Regions from separate parts of the Sphingomonas sp. Sph1(2015) genome, predicted to be linked through region 2. Evidence: riboswitches for the same ligand, from Rfam matches in the RefSeq annotation. Region 2 holds a riboswitch; each other region holds the start of a gene.
What was found. A riboswitch is a leader RNA that binds a small molecule or an ion and turns the genes downstream of it on or off. The one in region 2 is predicted to bind cobalamin.

Region 1 (4,236 bases), on a different contig from region 2:
GTTCGGGCAGAGCGGCGGGACGATCGCCACCATCGTCTCGGCCAGCTTCCTGTTCGCCATCGCGATCATGAACCTGATCATCCTGCGCGATGTCTGGACCCGCTTCCGCCGCGTCGCGCGCGGCGAGCCGATGGCCGAGGCGGATGCGGATATGCTGTTTTCGGGGCAGGGACCTTTGTCCCGCCTGTTCCGGCCGCTGTTCCGGCTGATCCGGCGCAGCTGGCACATGGCGCCGCTGGGCTTCCTGTTCGGGCTGGGCTTCGACACCGCGACCGAGGTCGCGATATTGGGGCTGTCGGGGTCGCACGCGGCGGACGGCGTGTCGCTGGCGACGATCCTGGTGTTCCCCGTCCTGTTCGCGGTCGGCATGGCGCTGATCGACACCGCCGATGGGCTGGTGATGCTGGGTGCCTATGAATGGGCGTTCATGCACCCGCTGCGCAAGCTCTACTACAACATGACGATCACCTTGGTCTCCGCGCTGGTCGCGCTGGTGATCGGCGGTATCCAGGCGACCGCGTTGCTGGCCGAGCGGTTCGGCTGGACGGCGGGGCCGTTCCGTTATGCGGCGGCGCTGTCCGAGCATTTCAACGTGCTGGGCTTTGCCATTGTCGGGTTGTTCGTGGTCTGCTGGGGCGCGAGTTTCCTCCTCTATCGCTGGCGCGGGTTCGCCGCGATGGAGGCGCGAATTGCAAAGCCCGGCGCGGCGGGATAAATGCCGCATATCGGGGGCGAAAGCGCCCGAAGATCGCGCCGGTGCCCGCAAGGGCTTCAAACGGGAATGGGGTGCAAATCCCCGGCTGTCCCTGCAACTGTAAGCGGCGAGCGAGCGATGCTGGTGCTCCCATGAGGGCACGGCCACTGGAGTGATCCGGGAAGGCGCATCCCTTTGCTTTGACCCGTGAGCCAGGAGACCTGCCGGCGTCATGGTCGCTCTTGCCTGGACCCAGGGGGTGGTCGGGGCACGGTTCTCCGTCGGGGAGCGACGAAGCCATGCGGCCGGGGCCGCATCGGTCGCCGATCAGCGGGGCGGACGCAACTTCGCGCCCGTCCGTCACCGCTCCGGCGATCCGCCCCGTCTCGCTTTCGCTCGTCCGGCGCGTTGGAGAAATATCATGCGTGACCTGTCCAAGGTCCCCGTCACCATCGTCACCGGCTTTCTGGGCGCGGGCAAGACCACGCTCATCAGCCACCTGATCCGCAACGCCGGGGGGCGTCGCCTGGCGGTGGTCGTCAATGAGTTCGGCACGCTGGGCGTCGATGGCGATATCCTGCAATCCTGCGCCATCCCCGACTGCCCGGCGGAGAATATCGTCGAGCTGGCCAATGGCTGCATCTGCTGCACGGTCGCCGACGACTTCATCCCCACGGTCGAAAAGCTGCTGGCGATGGAGCCGCGCCCCGATCACATCCTGATCGAGACGTCGGGGCTCGCGCTGCCCAAGCCGCTGCTGAAGGCGTTCGACTGGCCCGCCATCCGCTCGCGCATCACCGTCGACGGCGTGGTGGCGCTGGCCGATGCGGAGGCCGTCGCGGCGGGTCGCTTCGCCCCCGATCTCGACGCGGTCGAGGCCCAGCGCGCCGCCGATCCCAGCCTCGACCATGAAACGCCACTGTCGGAGGTGTTCGAGGACCAGCTGGCCTGCGCCGATATCGTCCTGCTGACCAAGGCGGACCTCGCCGGGCCGGAAGGCGTCGCCAAGGCGCGCGCCATCATCGCCACCGAGGCCCCGCGCCCGCTCCCCATGGTCGAGGCGGTCGACGGCATCGTCTCGGCCGAGATCGTGCTGGGTCTGGAGGCCGCCGCCGAGGACGACATCGCCGCGCGCCCCTCGCACCATGACGGCGCGGACGATCACGAGCATGACGATTTCGACAGCATCTCGGTGATGCTGGGCGAGGTGGACAGCCCCGAGACGATCGCCGCCCGGATCGTGACGCTGGCCGAGCAGCAGGATATCCTGCGCGTGAAGGGTTATGCCGCCGTCGCGGGCAAGCCGATGCGGCTGCTCGTCCAGGCGGTCGGTCGCCGGGTGCGCACTAGCTACGACCGTCCCTGGGGCGCGGGCGAGCCGCGCGGCACCCAGCTGGTCGTCATTGCCGAGCATGACCGGATCGACCGGCCTGCGATCGAGGCCGTACTGAAGGGCTAAGACCAGTGCATCTCGTCTTTCGCGAGAGCCATGGGCTGGAGGAACAGGCGGTTCCGCAGGATCTGGGGCAGCGCCCCGGTGACGTGGTCGTGCTGTCCTTCTCCGACAGCGACCTGAGCGCCTTTGCGGCGGGCTGGCGGGCGGGGGGATTCCCCTGGTCGCTGCGGCTCGCCAATCTGGCGGCGTTGGTCCACCCGCTGTCGGTCGACACCTATGTCGAGCAGACCCTGGTTCACGCAAAGGCGATCCTGATCCGGCTGATCGGCGGGGCGGGGTACTGGGAATACGGTCTGCGCGAGGTCGAGCGGCTGGCGCGCGAGCGGGGAATCGCGCTTGTCGTACTGGCGGCGGACGGGCGCGAGGATCGTCGGTTGATGGCGGCGTCCACCGTCGACGAGGCGGTGGTGCGGCGGTTGGGGGCGCTGTGCGACGCGGGTGGGGCCGATGCGGTGGCGATGGCTTTGGGCGAAATCGCGGCGTTGCCGTCTGTGGCTCTTGCCCCTCCCCAACCCCTCCCCCTGCCGGGAGAGGGGCTTTTCAAGCCAGCGCTTACCACAAGCACGCCCCTCCCGCAGGCGAGTTGTGGGTCGGCCATGCCCCCGGCATGGCCTGAACAATGCGGGGCATTGTTCACCCACAACTGGGATGGGGGAGGGCCCTCTCCCCAAGTGGCACTCGTCGGAGGCTGGTCCCCGGCGGGTCCGTCGTGCCCCGCCGCCGCCCTGTTGATCGCAACCCGCCCCCGCATCCTGATAACCTTCTACCGCGCCTATCTCGCCGCCGCCGACCTGGAGCCGATCGCCGCCCTCCACGCCGCGCTGAGCGAACGCGGCTTCGACCCCATCGCCCTGTTCGTCCCCTCGCTGAAAGCCGAGGGTGCAGGCCCGTGGATTGCGCGCTGGGTCGCGGCCCTCGCCCCCGCCGCGATCGTCAACGCCACCGCCTTCTCCGCACGCGGGGAGGACGACACCACCCCGCTCGACGGCGCGGGCGTGCCGGTGTTTCAGGTCGCGCTCGCCACCAGCGATCGCGAGGGCTGGGCGGGGTCGGCGCGCGGCCTGTCGCCCGCCGACTTGGCCATGCATGTCGTCCTGCCCGAGATCGACGGCCGCCTGTTCGCGGGCGTGGTCAGCTTCAAGCAACCGGGGACACGCGATCCCGATTTCGACATCGCCCTGCGCCTGCACCGCGCCGAACCCGCCCGCATCGCGGCGGTGGCGGACAAGGTGGCAGGCTGGGCAAGGCTGGCGGCGACCCCGGTGGCCGAGCGGCGGCTGGCGATCCTGCTGTCCACCTATCCGGGCAAGAACTGGCAGGCGGCGCATGCGGTCGGGCTGGACGGCTTCGCCTCGACGGCGGCGATCCTCGGCGATCTGGGCGAGGCCGGTTATGATGTGGCGTGTCCGTCCGACTTGCCCCAGACGCTGCTTGAGAATCGCGTGACTTGGCCCGTCGCGGCCTATGGCGAGGCGCTCGCCACCTTGCCAGAACCCTTGCGCGCCGACCTGCTGGAAAGCTGGGGCGCGGTCGAGGACGACCCGCTGGTCGAGGGTGACGCGTTCCATTTCCCTGCGCTGACGCTCGGCAAGGCGATCGTCGCGCTCCAGCCCGAACGCGGGCGGCGGGACGGGCGGGCCGAGGAGTATCACGACCTCTCGCGCTGCCCGCGCCATTCCTATGTCGCCTTCTATCTCTGGCTCCGCGCGCAGGGGATCGACGCGCTGGTCCATGTCGGCGCGCATGGCACGCTGGAGTGGCTGCCCGGCAAGGCGGTCGCGCTGTCCGACGCCTGTTGGCCCGAGGCGCTGACCCGCGACTGGCCGGTCCTCTATCCCTTCATCGTCAACGATCCGGGCGAGGCGGCACAGGCCAAAAGACGCATCGGCGCGGTGACGATCGGCCATGTCCCTCCGGCGCTGGTGCAGGCGCAGACCGGCGCGGGGCTGGGGCGGCTGGAGGCGCTGCTCGACGAATATGCCAATGCCGATGGCCTCGACCCCGCCCGGCGCGACCGGCTGCGCGCCAGCATCGCCGAGGAGGCGGACAGCGTCGGCCTTGGCGAGACCTTGGGGCTGGCGGGGGC
Region 2 (4,236 bases):
CGCCAAGGGTGCGGCACGCGAGACGATCGGGAAGCTGATCGGCGACGACACCGCCATCAGTCAGGGGCGCAAGGAACAGGAGGCGGCGGCCCGGCCCAAAACGGCCGGTCCCGCCCAAGAACCGAAAGAACAGGAGTGAATATGGCTACGCATGTAACGCCCGGCTATGCGCCGGTGGAAGAGGGGGCGATCGTCCGCGGGACCCGTCGCATTTCGTGGGGCGCGATCTTTGCCGGTGTGGTGATCGCCGTCGCGGTCCAGCTGGTGATGGGCATTCTTGGCACCGGCATCGGCCTGTCGATGGTCGATCCGGTCCAGGGTTCGACGCCTGGCGCGGCGGGCTTCGGCATCGGCGCGGGAATCTACTGGCTGATCACCACGATCGTCGCGCTGGGCGCGGGCGGCTATGCCGCGGCGCGCATGTCGGGCGTGACCGAGAAGTTCGACGCGCTGGTCCATGGGCTGGTCGTGTGGGGCGTCACGCTGATCCTGACTCTGTATCTGCTGACCTCGGCGGTCGGCGGGATCATCGGTGGTGCGTTCCGTACCCTGGGTTCGGTCGCGGGGGCCGCCGGTTCGACCGTGGGCGCCGCTGCTCCCAAGGTGGCGCAGGTTGCCGGTGTCGATGAAACCGACGTGCGTGCCGAGGCCGCCAAGTATCTGACCGACACGCCCGCCGATCCGGCGCAGATGACCCCGGAACAGGCGCAGAAGGAAATCGCCAAGCAACTGCCCGCCATGGCGCGTGGTGGTGCGGATGGCGCACGGGCCGAATCGCGCGTGGTCGACATCGTCGCCGCGCAGCGCAAGATCAGCCGTGACCAGGCCCAGGCCCAGGTGAATCAGGCCAAGGCCGATTTCGTCCAGACCAAGAACGAAGCCGTCGCCCAGGCCAAGCAGGCCGCCGATGCCGCCGCCGGGGCCGGTGCGAAGACCTCGTTCATCCTGGTGCTTGCGCTGCTGATCGGTGCCGGTGCCTCCGCCTTTGGTGCAACGGCGGCCAGCCGCCGTCGTCTGCGCTGAGTGCCCGCGGCGGGCCAGCGTATCAGGCCCGCCGCCCCCCCTTTTTTGGAAGAGGAGATCGTCATGACCAGGAAGATCGCTCTGGGTGCTACCCTGTTCGCCGTGCTGACCCTGTCGGCCTGCAACACCGTGAACGGCGCGGGCCGCGACCTGCGCTCGGCCGGTGCGGCCGTGTCCGACGCCTCGGGCCAGGACAAGCCGAAGAAGTAACGGGACCGGGCAGGGGCGTGAGTCCCTGCCAATCCTCCCCGGAACGGGGAGGGGGACCATGCGAAGCATGGTGGAGGGGGCGTGCCGCGAGGTGCGCCCTTTACCGCATCCCCCCTCCACCACCGCTGCGCGGCGGTCCCCCTCCCCGTACCGGGGAGGATTTTCTTTGCCCCTCCGGCGCCTCATCCGCCTCGACCAGTTCGACCACCTCGAACCGATACCCCACCCAACCCCGCTGCCGCACCGCCTGTGCCATGGCGGCATCGTTTGCCATCGCCGCCTTGCGCGACTTGGCGTGGCCCCAGAACACTTCGGTCTTGCCGCCGCCCAGATCGGCGACGATCCGCCAATAGTGGGTAAAGGGCTGCGATGTCGGGCCGATCGTCTTCACATAGCCATCGGGCATCGTCGCGATCAGATAACGGTTCCTGCGTGCCATGCCGCCGCCATAGCGCAAGGACGCCGCGACCTCATCCCGCTTGACGCCCGCTTCGACCTCGGCTTAGCGATACGACGCCGGAATGATCCGGCGATATGATCGCGCCGGTTCTCCCGACAAGGGAGATTAAAAGGGAACACGGTGAGGGGGCTTGGCTCCCCAAATCCGCGGCTGTCCCTGCAACTGTAAGCGGTGAGCGGTGATGCACGGATCGGCCTTTTCGGGCGATCCAGCCACTGGGGCAACCTGGGAAGGCGCATTCGTCCGCGATGACCCGTGAGCCAGGAGACCTGCCGGCGTCAGGTCGCTCATGCCCGGTCCAGGGGATGGTCGAGGCTAGGTCTGTTCCGACGAGCGACGCCATAAGTGGCGGAGGCGCATGGGTGGCCCTGTGGAATGCGGAAAACGGCGTGCCGCACGCTGGGCACCCGGCCGTTCGGCAACGATCGGAAGGCCTCGGCTTGTTCGCGACAAGGCGCTATGAGTAATAAAATGATATATCATAACAGATTCGGACAGGTTCCTCTGGTCCTGTGGGGTGGCGTGGCGCTTCTGCTGGGGGCGACCGAGGCAAGGGCGCAAAAGGCCGAGGAGCAGGGGGGCAATGCCACCGTGCTGGTGATCGGCACGCGGGGGAAACAGGCGCTCGACACGCCCAATGCCACCGGCAGTCGCCTGGGCCTGACACCGCTGGAGACGCCTGCGAGCATCGCTTCGCTCGATGGCGGGACGATCCGTGCGCGCGGCGACTTGTCGATCGTCGAGGCGGAGACGCGCGCGCCCGGCCTGTCTAGCGTCGCCGATCCGGGCAATGGCGGCACCGCGCTCGCCGCGCGGGGCTTTTCGGGGCAGGGATCGGTGCTGCAACTGGTCGATGGCGTGCGGCTGTTCCCGGCGGCGGGGACGATCACCTTTCCGACCGACCCCTGGATGGTCGAGCGGATCGACGTGCTGGGCGGTCCCGCCTCAGTCCTCTACGGGCAGGGCGCGCTGGGCGGCGCGGTGAATGTCGTGATGCGCGCGCCGACCGCCCAGACCCATGGCCAGGCCGAGATCGGCTATGGCGCACAGGATAGCTTTCGTGCCGCCGCCGGGCTGGGCGGGCCGCTGACCCCGACGCTCGGCTACCGTGTGGATGCCAGCTATCGCCGGTCGGACGGTTATGTCGACCGGGGCCGGTCGGAGAGTGTCGCGCTGTCGGGCACGCTGCGCTGGACGCCGACCTCGACGCTGGCGGTAACGGTTCGCGGCGATCATGGCGATCAGCGGCCCATGGCCTATTTCGGCACCCCGCTGATCGACGGGCGGCTCGATCTACGGGTGCGGGATCGCAACTATAATGTCGGCGATGGGCGGATGCGGTTCCGCGACGACCGCGCCTCGATCCGGGTGGACTGGATGCCGAGCGCCTCGGTCAGTCTGTCCAACATTGCCTATCTGCTGACCAGCGACCGTTTCTGGCGCAATCTGGAAAGCTATTGCTGGGTGGGTGCGAGTGGCGCGTGCGCGGACGGATCGACCGGCACGCCGGGGACGATCCGGCGGAGCAGCAATTACGGCATCCGTCATGACCTGACCCAATGGGGCGATCAGGCCAGCGCGACGTGGCGCACCGGGATCGCACCCGGCGTTGCCAATGCGCTGGTCGTCGGGGTGGATGCCAATCTGGTCCGCTTCACCCATGAGAACGACTTCGACTCGGTCGGACAGGTCGATGCGGTCGATCCCTTCGCCTTCGACCCCGGCCGTTTCCTGGATACGCAAGGGATCGCCCCGCGCTACCGCACCCGCACCACCGCGCTGGCGGTGTTTGCCGAGGACCGGGTGACGCTCGGCCCGAAATGGTCGGTGGTCGGCGGCGTGCGCTATGAGGTGGATAATGTCCGTCGCTGGACCGTCGCCACGCCCGACCGCTTCGTGCTGGAAAAGACCTTCCGCAACGCGACGTGGCGTGCGGGGCTGGTCTATCAGCCGGTGCCGACCCTGTCGTTCTATGCCCAATATGCCACCGGCGTCGATCCGCTGGGCACCCTGACCACCGTGTCGACCGGGCAGGTGCAGTTCAGCAATGCGCGCGGCCATCAGGTCGAGGCGGGGGCGAAATGGCTTTTCGCGAACGGCCACGGCACCGCGACGCTGGCGGCGTACCGCATCGTCAAGACGGGGCTGCTCGCCCAACGTACGCTGTCGAGCCCGGTCGAGCAGGTCGGCCAGCGCTCCTCCCAAGGCGTGGAGGCTGCGGTGACGTTCGATCTGCCGCAGGGCTTCGGGATCGATGCCAACGGCACGCTGCTGGATGCGCGGTTCGACGATTTCCGCTCCGGCGGCGTCGATTATACCGGCCGGACTCCGCCCAACGTGCCCGAGGCGCTGGCCAATCTCTGGCTGCGCTGGGATGCCTCGGCGAAGGTGCAGGCGCGCGCCGGGCTGCGTTATGTCGGGCGACGCTTCTCCGACAATGGAGAGGCATTCCGCATTCCCGGTTATGCGACGGTGGACACGAGCCTGTCCTATGCCCTGACGCCACATCTGGCGGTCGATGTGCGCGTCTATAACCTGTTCGA
Region 3 (4,236 bases), on a different contig from region 2:
GCGCGACCACGCCGAAACTCCCGATATGCGGATCGGCCATCACCGCCAGCAGCCGCGACCGATCGCCATGCGCCGCGCCCAGCCCGTCGGACAGGTCGGCCAGCCCGTCCAGATGCAGCGCTCCCGTCGCCCAGACCCAGGCGACCAGTGCCGCCAGCGCGCCCGTCCACGGGTCGACCAGCGCGCCCAGCCAGCCCGCCCCGGCCACGATCACCCCGATGACCAGCCCCGCAACCGGGTAGAGCCGGATGGCCTGCGCAAAATTCGCTTCGTCCGCCTCGACGCGCGGCATGGGCAGTCGGGTGAGGAAGCCCAGCGCGACGATCAGCGCCTTCATGCCGTCACCAGCCCCGTCACCTGCGCGCTGCGGGGCGCACCGTCCCACACCTCCAGCGTGACCAGCGCCGCATAGGGCAGCGCGAACGACCAGCACGCACGCAGATCGAACCCGCACAGCACATGCAGGGCCGCGCGGATCGCGCCGCCATGGGTGACGACCAGTGTCGGCTCGGGCGGCAGGTCGGCAATGGCCGCCCGCACCCGGGCAACCAGATTGGACCAACGCTCACCACCCGGCGGGGGCGCGGTATCGGGATCGTCCCAGAAGCGGGCCAGCGCCTTCGGGGCGATCTCGGCCGCCGCCAGTCCGTCCCAGTCCCCGAAATCCAGCTCCCGCCAGCGCGGATCGATCTCGGTCGGACCGATTGCCTCGGCACAGGCCCGCGCGCGCGACAGGTCGGAGGCTATGCGGCGGGTGACGTCCAGCCCGCCCGCCCGCGCGACACAGGCTGCGATGCCCCCGGGCGTGGCGGGGCTGTCGGTTCGCCCGAGCATCCGCCCCGTCAGTTCGGGCTCGCCGTGACGCAGCAGATGGAGACGAAAGCCGGTCACGCGCCCGAGATGCCCGCCTCGGCAAAGGTCGCCATGCCGTCATGCGCCGCGATGGCTGCACGGATGACCTGCACCGCCACCGCCGCGCCGCTCGCCTCGCCCAGCCGCATGGCGAGCGACAGGATCGGCTCGAGTCCCAGCCGCGCGAGCAGCAGGACATGGCCCGGCTCGGCCGAGCAATGGCCCGACAGGCAATGCGCGCTGATCGCCGGATTGGCATGGGCCAGCGGTGCGATGGCGGCGGTGCCGATAAAGCCGTCGAGCACCACCGGGATCCGCTTGTGGCGTGCGGCCAGCACCGCGCCCGCCATGCCTGCGATCTCGCGCCCGCCCAGACGGCGCAGGATCTCGAAGGCGCTGGTCAGATGCTCCCGGTGCAGTGCGAGTCCCTCGGCCACCACCCAGGCCTTGCGCTGAACGCCCTCGGCATCGATGCCGGTGCCCGGCCCGACCCACAAGGCGGGTGCTCCCCCGAAACTGGCGGCGGCCAGCGCGGCGGCGGCGGTGCTGTTGCCGATTCCCATCTCGCCCAGCACGAGCAGGTCGGCATCACCCACCGCCTCGGCACCGGCGGACAGCGCGGCCAGGCATTCCTCCTCGGTCATGGCGGGCGCGGCGGTGAAGTCGGCGGTCGGTCGGTCGAGGTCGAGCGGCACCACGGCCAGTTCCAGCCCCGCCGCCGCCGCCAGTGCGTTGATCGCGGCCCCCCCGGCGGCGAAATTGGCGACCATCTGCACCGTCACCTCAGCCGGAAAGGCGCTGACGCCGCGCGCGGTGACGCCGTGATTCCCTGCGAAGATGACCGCACGGCCGCGCTCGATCCGGGGCCGCTCGACGCCCTGCCATCCGGCGAGGAAGATCGCGATGTCCTCCAGGCGGCCCAGCGAGCCCGGCGGCTTGGTCAACTGCCCCTGCCGCGCGGTCGCGGCGGCGCGTGCCTGGTCGTCGGGCTGGGGCAGGGTGGCGAGCGCGGTCTCGAACGCGGCGATGGTGGGGAAGTCGCTCATTCGACGACATATCCTTCGGGGGGCGTGCGGGTCAGGAAATGGCCTTTCACCCCTTGCGGCCATTGCTTGTAGGGCACCTGTCCCCAGTCGCTGTCGGCATAGGCGCGGGCATAGTCCAATATGGCGCGCGCGGCGTCGTCATCGGGGGTGAACTTCCCCATGACGTATCCGACCTTGCCGGGGCAGCGTAAGTGGACGGTACAGAAGGACTGGCAGGCGAAGAGGCAGGGCATCTCCTCGACCGCGACATCCGCATAGGCGGGGTCGGAGGCCTGCACCCGGCGCAGCGCCTCGACCAGCAGCGCGCCGCCGCGCTGGCCGTCTTCGTTCTCGCGCACCTCGTCGGACAGGCGGCAGGTGTTGCAGGCGACCACGGCGGGGCCGTTCGCGGCGGGCTTCAGCATGAAATCGGCTTGTACATCGGGCAAGTCTCCAAAGGCGCTGTCGCCGCGCGAGGGGAAAGCCCCGTTTCGTCCGGTACACCCTGACCAGCCGAAGGACGACCGCGACGGGCAGGTCTCATGGCTCGCGGGTCGGGGCCGGTCCGCCGCCTTCTCGGGCATTACCCCAATGGCGTCGTGGCGGGCGGCTCGCCGCTTACAGTTGCAGGGGCAGCCGGGGTGTCGCACCCCATTCCCTTTTCATCCTCTTTCGAGGAACCTGTCGCGAGGGCGGCGATAGGCGGGTGGGGGGCGGGTGGCAAGCATTCTGCCCTCCTCTGTCGACGACATGACGACTATGTAACGGGGAACCCCTGACCCCATCGGTGAGTCCCTGTCGCATGACCCAGAACGCCACCACCCGCACCGAAATCGACTCGATCGGCCCGATCGAAGTCCCCGCCAGCGCCTATTGGGGCGCACAGACCGAGCGCAGCCTGGAGAATTTCCCGTTCGGGCCACGCGAGCAGATGCCGATCGGCATCGTCCATGCGCTGGCCATCGTGAAGAAGGCGGCGGCGCGGATCAATCGCGGCCATGGCCTGGCGGCGGACAAGGCCGATGCGATCGAGGCGGCGGCGCAGGAGGTGATCGACGGGCGGCATGACGACCAGTTCCCGCTGGTCATCTGGCAGACCGGATCGGGCACCCAGTCCAACATGAACGCCAATGAGGTGATCGCGGGCCGCGCCAACGAGATGCTGGCGGGTGAGCGCGGCGGCAAGTCGCCGGTCCACCCCAATGACGATGTCAATCGCGGCCAGTCGTCCAACGACACCTTCCCGACCGCGCTGCATGTCGCCGCCGCGATTGCCGTGACGAAGCAGCTTTTCCCCGCGCTCGACCGGCTCCACGCCGCGCTGGAGGCCAAGGCGAAGGAGTGGGACTCCATCGTGAAGATCGGCCGCACCCATTTGCAGGACGCGACGCCGCTGACCCTGGGCCAGGAATTCTCGGGCTATGTGCAACAGCTCTCCAATGCCCGCGACCGGATCGAGGGGACGCTCCACCGCAATATCCTGCCGCTGGCGCAGGGGGGCACGGCGGTCGGGACCGGACTGAACGCGCCGAACGGCTTTGCCGAGGCGATCGCGGCGGAGATCGCCGAGGCGACCGGCCTCGACTTCGTGACCGCGCCCAACAAGTTCGAGGCGCTGGCGAGTAATGACGGGCTGGTCGACCTGCATGGCACGCTGAACGTGCTGGCGGTGGCGCTGACCAAGATCGCCAACGACATCCGCCTGCTGGGCTCCGGCCCGCGCTCGGGGCTGGGCGAGCTGGAACTGCCTGCCAACGAGCCGGGCAGCTCGATCATGCCGGGCAAGGTCAACCCGACCCAGTGCGAGATGCTGACCATGGTCGCCGCACAGGTCATCGGCAACAATGCCGCAGTCACGGTCGGCGGCCTGCAGGGCCATCTGGAGCTGAACGTCTTCAAGCCGCTGATCGGCGCGAACGTGCTGCGCTCGATCCATTTGCTGGCGGTCGGCATGGAGAGCTTTGCCGAGCGCACGGTCGAGGGGATGACGGTCAATCGCGACCGGATCACCGATTTGCTCGACCGCTCGCTGATGCTGGTGACGGCGCTGGCGCCCGAGATCGGGTACGACAACGCCGCCAGGATCGCGAAGCACGCGCATCAGAAGGGGCAGACGCTGAAGGAGGCCGGGCTGGAACTGGGGCTGGTCGACGAGGCGACCTTCGACCGGGTGGTGCGGCCGGAGTTGATGCTGGGGCGGTGAGATTGGGGTTAAGCCTGTTTACCCCCGCTCCGTTCAGCCTGAGCGAAGTCGAAGGCCAAGGGGATGCATCAGCCAAGCCGCGATAGCGGGGCGTGCGCTTCGACTTCGCTCAGCGCGAACGGAGGGGGGAGCAGTTCCCCCCCCCACAGGAATCAC

Region 1: it holds a riboswitch for cobalamin, as region 2 does, so the genes downstream of both, cobW (cobalamin biosynthesis protein CobW) here and BSZ14_RS06175 (TonB-dependent receptor) in region 2, are expected to answer to the same signal.
Region 3: it holds a riboswitch for cobalamin, as region 2 does, so the genes downstream of both, BSZ14_RS18080 (DUF1636 domain-containing protein) here and BSZ14_RS06175 (TonB-dependent receptor) in region 2, are expected to answer to the same signal.

The regions. Positions count from the first base shown of each region.
Region 1 is NZ_MQUI01000056.1:6,395-10,630, forward strand. It holds gene BSZ14_RS16515 (HoxN/HupN/NixA family nickel/cobalt transporter) at 1-715, shown strand, start outside; cobalamin riboswitch at 738-937, shown strand; gene cobW (cobalamin biosynthesis protein CobW) at 1,116-2,153, shown strand; gene cobN (cobaltochelatase subunit CobN) at 2,159-4,236, shown strand, end outside.
Region 2 is NZ_MQUI01000010.1:10,575-14,810, forward strand. It holds gene BSZ14_RS06155 (hypothetical protein) at 1-139, shown strand, start outside; gene BSZ14_RS06160 (hypothetical protein) at 142-1,023, shown strand; gene BSZ14_RS06165 (entericidin A/B family lipoprotein) at 1,087-1,233, shown strand; gene BSZ14_RS06170 (hypothetical protein) at 1,334-1,672, opposite strand; cobalamin riboswitch at 1,761-1,984, shown strand; gene BSZ14_RS06175 (TonB-dependent receptor) at 2,216-4,236, shown strand, end outside.
Region 3 is NZ_MQUI01000077.1:5,089-9,324, forward strand. It holds gene cobS (adenosylcobinamide-GDP ribazoletransferase) at 1-337, opposite strand, end outside; gene BSZ14_RS18070 (histidine phosphatase family protein) at 334-891, opposite strand; gene cobT (nicotinate-nucleotide--dimethylbenzimidazole phosphoribosyltransferase) at 888-1,898, opposite strand; gene BSZ14_RS18080 (DUF1636 domain-containing protein) at 1,895-2,302, opposite strand; cobalamin riboswitch at 2,393-2,577, opposite strand; gene fumC (class II fumarate hydratase) at 2,680-4,080, shown strand.